Regions from separate parts of the Sinorhizobium sp. Y406 genome, predicted to be linked through region 3. Evidence: riboswitches for the same ligand, from Rfam matches in the RefSeq annotation. Region 3 holds a riboswitch; each other region holds the start of a gene.
The links. Region 3 has a riboswitch for cobalamin ahead of AC4P1R_RS09040 (DUF1636 family protein). Riboswitches for the same ligand answer to the same signal wherever they lie in the genome.

Region 1 (3,268 bases), on a different replicon from region 3:
GGCCACCTCGACGCGCGGCAGGAGTTCTGCTTCCGCGAAGGTCCTGGCCGCATCACGGATCATGCGCTCGTCCTCGGCAAGCTGGTCGTCGAGGAGAAGGGGATCGTCCCAGGCGAAAGCGCTGCCTTGTGATGAATGCACGGATGGGTTTGTGGTCACGGATTCTCTCCCGATATCTTTTACGCCCCGATGATCTCGAACGGTAAGCCGATTTTCCCATGTAAGTACCGCTTGTTGCCGTGCGGAAAAAGCCGTATTTGCGTGTAATATCATTCATGGAATGCATAGCTGAGATGCGCCCGCGCCGGTTCCTCCCCTCGATAAGCCTTTTGGCCGCCTTCGAGGCCGTCCTGAAGACCGGCTCGACAGCGGCGGCAGCGCGCGAGCTCGATCTGACGCAGAGCACGGTGAGCCGTCTCGTCCAGAATCTGGAGCAGCAGCTCGGCCGCCAGCTTTTCGAGCGGCACAGGCAGAAGCTGATCCCGACGCAAGCCGCCCACGCCTATGGCCGGGACGTGACCCGCGCGCTCGATCTCATCCAGCGCGGCAGCATGGAACTAGCCGCAAATCCGGGTGGCGGCACGCTGTCGCTCGCCATCCTGCCGGCCTTCGGCACGCGATGGCTGGCGCCGCGGCTTGGCAGGTTCCTGGTCAAACATCCCGGCATCACGATCAATCTGGCAACGCGTCTCAAGCGCTTCAACTTTGCCGTCGAAGGCTTCGATGCCGCCATCCATTTCGGGGCGGACGATTGGCGCGACGCCGGCCACATGAAGCTGTTCGAGGAGCGACTGACGGCCTGCATCTCGCCAGCGCTGCTCAAGGACCATCCGGTTGCCGACGTTGATGGGATGGCCGGGCTGCCGCTTCTTCAACTGGAGACGAGGCCGAACGCCTGGCGAATCTGGTTTGCCGCCCATGGCGCGGAACCAACAAGCGTTACCGGAATGCTCTTCGACCAGTTCGCGACCATGACGCAGGCTGCGATCTCCGGCCTCGGCGTGGCGCTTCTTCCGGATTATCTGGCAGACGCCGAGATAGCGGAGAAACGCCTCGTTCCGCTCTTGAAGAGGGGGGTGCCAGGCTCGGGATCCTATTGGCTGGTCTGGCCGCAATCGCGGGCCAGTTACCCGCCACTCGAATCCTTCCGCGCCTGGCTTGCCGCGGAATTGAAGCCGCAAGCAACGTCGGCTTCCTGACCGCGGACGCGCGGCAGGGCCTACCCTTGACCAGTCGGGCTCAACTATCTATGGAGTCTCTCGACGGTTCCCCGACGGTGAAGCGAAGGGGATTAATAGGGAACACGGTGCGGACGACCCAACAGGGACCAAAACCGTGGCTGCCCCCGCAACTGTGAGCGGATTGCCGTCCATCCTCGTGGCGCCTCGAGCGCCGTGCCACTGTGCCAACCGGCACGGGAAGGCAGATGGACGACAGATATCCGTAAGCCAGGAGACCTGCCGTCATGCGTTCGCTCCAATGTCCACGGGCGGGGATGCCCGGAACAGGATATGCCATGACACATTTTCGCGCCTGGCTGCGCCTTCCTGAATTCGTTCCTTCCCGTTCGAGCCGCTCGCTCGAAACCGCTGACTGACGCGGCGCGACAGTTCCCGCCGTCCGCGCCGTGCGGCCGGTATTCTACAATCGGGGAGATCGATCCGTGACCATCATTCCTAACAGTCGCGGCAGCCTTATTGCCGTCGCTACGCTGATGTCGACTTTCGCCTTCGAGGCTCAGGCCGCCGAAACCACCTATCCGCTGACTATCACCAATTGCGGCCGCCCGATTACCTTCGATAAGGCGCCCGAACGCGCCGTCTCGATCGGCCAGAGCAGCACGGAGATCATGTATCTGCTTGGCCTGCAGCACCGGATGGTCGGCACCGCCGTCTGGCTCGGCCCGGTCATCGAGGGTTACGAGGAGGCCAATGCCAAGGTCGAGCGTCTTGCGGACAACGATCCGAGTTTCGAGAGCGTCGTTGCCAAGAAGCCCGACATCGTCACCGCGCAGTTCCAGTGGCACGTCGGGTCCGAGGGCATCGTTGCCAAACCGGAGCAGTTCGAGGAACTCGGCATTCCGGTTTACACCTCGCCGGCCGATTGCGTCGGCAAGGACAATACGGGTGGAGGCGATGGCGTTCGCCACGCGGTCTTCACCATGGACCTGATCTATCAGGAGATCGCTGAACTGGCGCAGATCTTCAACGTCCAGGAGCGCGGCGAGGCGCTGGTTGCAGAGCTGAAGGCCCGCGAGGATGCTGCCAAGCAGAAGATCGTGTCGGCGAACGGCAAGCTCTCGGCCGTGTTCTGGTTCTCGAGCGCGGAGCTCGACATCGACCCCTATGTCGCCGGCAAGAACGGTGCTCCCGGCTACATCATGCGGGCGCTTGGCATCCGCAATGTCATCGACAGCGAGGAGGAATGGCCGACCGTCGGCTGGGAAGCCATCGCCAGGTCCGAGCCGACGATCATCGTCGCGGGCAAGATGGAGCGTCGCCGTTTCCCCGCAGACGACATCGCCGTCAAGCACCAGTTCCTCAAGTCCGACCCGGTGACCAGTCTCATGCCGGCCGTCAAGGAGGGCCGCGTCGTCGAAATGGACGCCCAGGCGATGAACCCAACGATCCGGACCATCGAAGGGATCGAGGCCCTGGCCGAGGCTATCGAAAAAGCCGGCCTGACCCAGTGAACAGGATGGTGGGCTCCCTATCGAGGACAGGCGCCACAGTGCTGGCGCTTGTCCTGCTGTTCTCGGCGCTCTGGCTGGGTGCGGCGATCGGCGAGACGGCGATCCCGATGGATGTCGTCGCCCGGACGATCGCCAATCGGCTATGGCAGGCGGGCTATCCGCTCGATCCGATCAACGAGGGCATCGTCTGGAACTACCGTTTGAGCCGCGCCGTGGTGGCGGCGTGCTGCGGCTCGGCGCTGGCACTTTCCGGCGTCGTGCTGCAGTCGCTTCTGCGCAACCCGCTCGCCGATCCGTATATTCTCGGGATCTCGGCGGGAGCATCGACGGGCGCGGTCGCCGTTGCCATCCTGGGTTTCGGTGCCGGTCTGTTGACGCTGCCGCTGGGGGCCTTCCTCGGCGCACTTCTCGCATTCGGGCTCGTCAGCCTGCTCGCAATGCGCGCGGGCAGGGGGCATGGTGCCATCATACTCGCCGGTGTCGCCGGCTCGCAGCTCTTCAACGCGCTCACCTCCTTCATCGTCACCAAGGCGGCCAACGCGGAGCAGTCGCGCGCGATCATGTTTTGGCTGCTCG
Region 2 (3,268 bases), 320 kb from region 3:
GATGGCTTCGTCCTGCATATGAAATCGATCATAGCGCTCATCAAGCGCCGCTGCGGTCTTTCCGCACGGGCGCAATGGCGGCTTGCGACCGACGGCCTGGCGGGCGCTTTCCTGGAAATCGGGCGTCTGCGGGGGGAGCAGGCGGTCGCGATCGAGCGGGCTCTCGCCATCGTCAAACGCGCGGGCTCACCGCTCGCGTCGCGCGACCTGCGATATGAAGAGATAAGCGTCGAAACCCCGGGCGGTGCGCTTTGTCGAACCTATCGGATGCGCAGCGGCTGCTGTCTCTACTATCGGACGGAAGGCGGCGATTTCTGCGACACCTGCGTGCTGCTGAGGGCCGAGACACGGCGCGAGAGATTAAAGGCGCATTTGCTTGAGCCGGAGGGGAAGTCGGTTGGATGTGAAGTGGTGGATTGTCACCCACGATAGAATGGACGCACTCACCAAACTGACTGAGAATGCCCTTAGCCGAACCAAGCCCCTCCCCACAGGTGGGAGGGGCTTGGAGCCCGCGGCGATCGCCTGCGCTCCCAATACCCTTAGAGCATGATCCGACCGGAGTGAAACGAGGATCGATAAGATCATGCCTCAGAACGAAAGCGTTAGAGCGCCGATCTGATCCAGTCAGATCGAAACGCGCTCTAGCGTCTGCTCCAACTGGCGAGATTTGGGTGGAAACGGTGCGGCCGAGAAAGGGGTTGGGGAGGGGTGAGCCTGCTTAGCCGGCCTTCACGACCCGGTCGTTGATGAAGCCCGAAACGATGCCGAGGACGATCCAGAAGGCGAGTGTCGTGGCTAGTGCCGCAACCGCGAATTCCGCGCCAAGGACGGCCGGAACGTTGCTCGACATATCGAGCGGCTGCGGCGCGCCATAGGCGTGAGGTGCGGCGATCAGCACGAGGCCCGCGACCTTCGAGCCCAGTTCTCCGCGCAAGGCCAGCAGGTAGAGACCCGCGGCAGAGAGCAGCACGGTCAAGGCCCACCAGACCTGGCGCTCGCCAAGGTCGGCAGCCGGGAAGCCGGGCAGCTCCGGCGGCAAACCGAGCGCCGGCAGCATGTGCACGGCTAGCCAGCCGCAGGCGCCCCAGAGCGCCCCGTTTGCAAGCGTGATCCGATGGCCTGTCATGATGCTGATGCCGGCAAGCAGCAGCGAGAAGCCGGCGCCCGTGACCAGGTTGGCGAGCAGCGTTCCTGAAAAGCGGCTCATGCCGAACAGGATTCCGCTCTCCTCCTCGTGTCCGCCCTCATGGGCATAGGCGGGCGTTATCGGCGAAACGAAGGCGAGAAGTTTTTCGAGCGGCGAAACACCGTTCAGAGACGAATGCTCCTCGTGACCCGCAGCAGGCTGCTCTCCGCCCTCGAATTCCTCGGCATGCAGGATCAGCGGCGTGACGCGCAGTTCCTGGGCGGCGGTCATGAAGACGCCGGCGATCAGCCCGGCCACGATTGCGGCCAGAAGTGTCTTGACGATCATGTGTCGATTTTCCTCAATGCAGCGCTTCCCCTACTGCATGTCTCCTTTAATCGTCCTCGATTTAACGACAAAGACATGCAGCAATATAAGGTGCTACAGCGACCTTTGCGCGTCTGATAACGCGCGCGGCGCTGTAGGGAGCACGGTCCAGCCAACGCAGTCGGGCACCCCTACAGCGCCCTGCGCCTTTCAGAGCGCACAAAGGACGCCGATGCGCGAGCCGCGACATCATGCCGGATGGCATGCGCACATGCTCGGAGCGCCTGACGGCTCTGTTCAGCTTCGATCCGGAACGCGCAAGGCGTTCCATTGGCTTAGTGGCAGGGGAAGCCGTAGGAATGGCGGGTGTCGTGCGCCGTGTCGTGGAGCACGGCCGAATTTGCAAGGCCTGCACCGAAGACGAGGAAACCGCCGATCATAAGGGCAAGAATGCCCGCAACCAGACGATCGCTGAGGGAGAGCGAGACGCTCGAAACGTTAGACGTAGCCATGACAACCTCCGTGATGGCAAGGGATGTTCCCGATTGGGCGTTGCGCCCGCATCGATTGGCAGGTTTCCTGGCTCGCGGCGTCAGGTTTACACCAGGGATTTGCCTCGCCTTCCCAGATCGAACCGCCCTCTCGCGGTCCTTCCCAGTGGCTTTTTCCGGATCGCTCCGGAACGGCAAATTCACACCGCACTACAGTCGCGGGGTCGGCCGTGATTAAGATGCCCAGCTTGGGTCCACCCGTCACGTTCCCGTTTACTCCCGAAGCGCGTTCGCTTTCCGGGAACCAATCGATCCCCGATGATTAGGTGCGGCCGCGCCTGATGTCAATCGAGCCGGACCCGTAAAATGAACGGGATTGATGCCAGGCGCGGGCTTGCGAAATGGCGGGCGGCCGATCTTTCCAAAATGGTGCTGCGCCTCGTGACTGTATCGCGCCTCTCGTCTATCTCTGCAGTTGCGTTCCCGTTCCGAGCGCTTGCAGTTCCCGCTTGCTCGATCTGGAGATAAGTCATGGCAGCTTTCGTTCCCGGCCTTGCTTTTGCAGCCGCCATCGGTTCCGGCCTGATGGCGGGGCTCTTCTTCGTCTTCTCGGTCTGCGTCATGCGGGCCCTGTCGCGGCTTCCGGCGGAACAGGGAATCGCCGCCATGAACGCCATAAACGTGGCGATCCAGAACCCGTTGTTCCTGGTTGCCTTCATGGGCACCGCGATTCTCGGCCTGGCGCTGATTGTTGCTGCTTTCATAATGGGCGAGAGGGGGAGCTACCTGCTTGCCGCCGGTGGGCTCGCCTATCTCGTCGGCACATTCCTGGTGACTGTCATTTTCAACGTTCCTTTGAACGATGCGCTCGCAGCGGCGCGCGGCGAGGCTGCCGCAGCGCTCTGGCAGCAGCGCTACCTGACCGACTGGGTTCGCTGGAATCATGTCCGCACTATCGCCTCGATCGGGGCGCTGGCGCTTTTCGTGCTCGGCCTCGCCCGCAGTTGAATCAGGCCGTCGTCAAGGCATTGGCGAGGTCGGCGACGAGGTCGTCCGGATGCTCGATGCCGATCGACAGGCGGATGGTCGATTCGAGCACGCCGATCCGGCGCCTGACCTCGATCGGCACGCCCGAATGGGTCATGGCGGCCGGGTGGCTTGCGAGCGATTCGGTGCCGCCGAGGCTGACTGCGAGCTTGAAGATCTGCAGCGCATTCAAGAAGCGGAAGGCCGCCTCCTGGCCGCCGGCGATGTCGAAGGAGAATGTCGAGCCGGCGCCGGTGCACTGGGCGGCGAAGACACGGCCGGCATTCGATTCCCC
Region 3 (3,268 bases):
GCTCGTTGATGGGCGGGTTGATGACGCAGGTCGGCACGTCGCCGAACGTCGTCGTCTCGCGGATGCGTGCGGAACTGACCGGCGAGAGTTTCTCGATGTTCGATTTCACGCCGGTCGGCGCTTCGCTTGCCCTTGTCGGCTGCGTTTTCCTGCTCTTTGCCTATCGCCTGGTGCCGGAGCGAAAGAGCCAGGAGGTCTCGGTAAATCAGGCGATCGAGATCACCGACTATACGGCGGAAGCCGTGGCCGCGCCCGGTTCGCCGGCGATCGGCAAGCCCGTGAGCAATCTCGTCAGGATCGGCGACGGCGGCGCCGTCGTCATCGCGATCTTCCGGCGCGGCACGCATCTGGCGCCGCTACCCGATGTGGTGATCGAGACGGACGACATATTGCTGCTCGAAGGCGGACCGGCGGCGCTTGACCGCATCGTCTCCCAGGCGAAGCTGAAGATCGCCGGCGACCGGCTGCCGATGCCGGGCGACAAGACGCGTGCGGAGATCGAGGCGATCGAAGCGGTGATCGGCAGCAATTCGCCGCTCATCGGCATGTCCGCCGAGCGGCTGGCGCTCTTCAACAATCACAATGTCAATCTGCTTGCGGTGAGCCGGCAGGGCGAGAGGCTGAAACAGCGTCTCGGCAGCATCCGGCTGCAGGCCGGCGATATCGTGGTGCTGCAGGGGGCGCGAAGCGAGCTGCCGGTCTTCCTGCAGGACTTCGGCTGCCTGCCGCTGGCGCAGCGCGAGATTCTGCTCGGCACGATCCGGCGCGGCACCCTGCCGCTGCTGCTGCTGGCGGCGGCGATGGCGACGACCGCGGTCGGCCTGGTGCCGGTGCCGGTCGCCTTCTTCGCTGCGGCCCTTGCCATGGTGATCTTCCGCGTCATCCCGCTGCGGGACGTCTACCGGGCCGTCGACGGCCCGATCCTGGTGATGCTGGCGGCGCTCATCCCCGTCAGCGACTCGCTGCGCACGACGGGCGGCTCGGACCTGATCGCCGGCTGGCTCGGCGGCATAGCCACCAACCTGCCGCCGGCCGGGGCGCTGGCGCTCATCCTGATTGCGGCGATGGCGGTGACGCCGTTTCTCAACAACGCCGCGACCGTGCTCGTCATGGCCCCGATCGCCGTGAGCTTCGCCGCCACGCTCGGCTATAGGCCGGACGCCTTTCTGATGGCGGTGGCGATCGGCGCCGGTTCGGATTTCCTCACCCCGATCGGGCACCAGTGCAATACGCTGGTGATGGGCCCGGGCGGCTACCGGTTCGGCGACTATCCGCGGCTCGGACTGCCGCTGTCGATCGTCATCATCCTTGCCACGGTGCCCTTGCTGATGTGGTTCTGGCCGCTGCAATAGCGAGCCGGTCTTCCGCCGTGATCGCGAAGGAGCAGCGAAGAAGGGCGGACGGCACTGTCGATCATTATCCCGACCCCATTGCATCGAGCCGAGACTCGTGCAACCAAGGGCGTGATGGTGCTGCTGCCGAAACTCGGCAGCGGCTGAAAAGGGAACGCGGTGAGGATGCCCGAAAGGGGCCGATGCCGTGGCTGCCCCCGCAACTGTGAGCGGAAAGCGCATCCACAACATGTCACTGGCCGGGAGGCCGGGAAGACGTGGATGCGCCGCGACCCGCGAGCCAGGAGACCTGCCATCGAACCGATCAACCACAACGGACGGGGTGTTCCGATGGAAAAGAAGCGGCTTCTGTCCGGCGTCAATCGTCGGTTTCGAGTTTCGCCATTCTCTGCGGCCCCCTTGCAAAGCTGGCAGGGGCCGGCGGAGAACAGCCATGGCGAATTCGCATCAATCAGCGCACAAGATAACGCTTTCGACCGAGTGCCACTTAACAGGCGGGCCGTGCCTACCGGGTGCCCGGTTGCTTGCCATGCTCAACGGCAGCATTTCGGCGCTCGGCAAGCCGCTCGCCGATGATTTCGCGATTGCCGGGACGGTGTGCATGGCCGCCTGCACCCGTCCCTGCACCATTGCCTTCCAGGCATCGGGCAGGGCGACGTATCTCTTCGGCGATGTCGCGGCCGAAGAGAATATCGACGATCTCGTCGGCTTCGCCGTCGCCTATGCGAATGGCGGCGTGGACGGCGGGCCGAGCGCCGCCGGCGGCGGCAATCTCGCCCGCGTTCCGGCGGCGCTGATCGTCTCCGAGGCGCTTGCCGGGCATTTCCAGTGATGGAGGCCGCCGAGGGCCGGCTGGAAATCGTGGAGTCGATCGCCTATCTGACCACTCGCGACCGTCAGAAGGAGAGGGGCCGGAATGACTGACCAAAGCACCAACTGCACACCGGAGGACGTGCTGCGTTTCTGGTTCGGGGAGCTTTCCTACGAGCACTGGTTCACGCCGAGCGCCGAACTCGATCGCGAGTGCGTGCAGCGCTTCCGGGATGCGCATCTGGCGCTTTCAAGGCATGTCGACGATGTCTGGAGGGCGAGCCCGCGCAATTGGCTCGCCGCGATCATTCTTTTCGATCAGCTCCCGCGCAATATGTATCGCGGATCGCCGCTGGCGTTTGCGACCGACGGACTCGCCCTGCGCGAAGCACAGCTTGCCATCGGCGCCAGCGCCGACAAGGCGGTGTCGCCGGAATGGCGCGCCTTCTTCTACATGCCGTTCGAGCATTCCGAGAACCTCGCCGATCAGACGATGTCGGTGAAGCTCTTTACCGAGCTCGGCGAGCCCAACTATCTCGATTATGCGATCCGCCATCGCGAGGTCATCGAGCAGTTCGGCCGCTTTCCCCATCGCAACGGCATCGTCGGGCGCCGGTCGACGCCGGCGGAGGAGGCCTATCTGGCCCAGCCTGGCGCGGGGTTCTGACGGTGCTCCGCTTCAGGGCATAGGAGCGAAGTGACGGTCCTCGCAAAGCGCGCAATGCGCCGATTCAAAGAATGCGGCGACCTACTGCATGTCTCCTTTAATCGACCTCGATTTAAGGACAAAGACATGCAGCAATTCAAAGTGTTACAGCGACCTTTGCGCGTCTAATAAGACGCGCGGCGCTGCATGTGCGTCTGAATGCGTCCGAAAAAGACGCGCGGGCGGTCATTGACGGGCAAGTCGCAAAAGATGCCGTTTTGCATCTTTTCGCCTTGTTGCGTATGCAGATCGGACATGATGGCGCTCGCTTTGGCGACCCCATCGGCGATAGACGGATTGCGAAGGATCTTGAATTGCGTTCGGCAGCACAATTGACCGCCCTCTTGTTTGCTTTGGTTGCGCTGGCGCTCGCCGGCGGCGCGCCGGCGACGGCCCAGGA

Region 1: another riboswitch for cobalamin. It lies ahead of AC4P1R_RS24290 (ABC transporter substrate-binding protein); the one in region 3 lies ahead of AC4P1R_RS09040 (DUF1636 family protein).
Region 2: another riboswitch for cobalamin. It lies ahead of AC4P1R_RS10560 (CbtB domain-containing protein); the one in region 3 lies ahead of AC4P1R_RS09040 (DUF1636 family protein).

Annotation. Positions count from the first base shown of each region.
Region 1 covers NZ_CM178975.1:1,576,579-1,579,846, forward strand. The annotation lists gene AC4P1R_RS24280 (acyl-CoA dehydrogenase) at 1-63, opposite strand, end outside; gene AC4P1R_RS24285 (LysR family transcriptional regulator) at 294-1,199, shown strand; cobalamin riboswitch at 1,247-1,479, shown strand; partial or broken gene AC4P1R_RS24290 (ABC transporter substrate-binding protein) at 1,742-2,692, shown strand; gene AC4P1R_RS24295 (FecCD family ABC transporter permease) at 2,698-3,268, shown strand, end outside.
Region 2 covers NZ_CM178974.1:2,208,616-2,211,883, reverse strand. The annotation lists gene AC4P1R_RS10570 ((2Fe-2S)-binding protein) at 1-432, shown strand, start outside; gene AC4P1R_RS10565 (CbtA family protein) at 722-1,477, opposite strand; gene AC4P1R_RS10560 (CbtB domain-containing protein) at 1,792-1,968, opposite strand; cobalamin riboswitch at 2,009-2,271, opposite strand; gene AC4P1R_RS10555 (anthrone oxygenase family protein) at 2,479-2,955, shown strand; gene AC4P1R_RS10550 (cystathionine gamma-synthase family protein) at 2,957-3,268, opposite strand, start outside.
Region 3 covers NZ_CM178974.1:1,885,357-1,888,624, reverse strand. The annotation lists gene AC4P1R_RS09045 (SLC13 family permease) at 1-1,352, shown strand, start outside; cobalamin riboswitch at 1,451-1,663, shown strand; gene AC4P1R_RS09040 (DUF1636 family protein) at 1,786-2,184, shown strand; gene AC4P1R_RS09035 (DUF924 family protein) at 2,269-2,829, shown strand; gene AC4P1R_RS09030 (hypothetical protein) at 2,994-3,125, opposite strand; gene AC4P1R_RS09025 (mechanosensitive ion channel domain-containing protein) at 3,183-3,268, shown strand, end outside.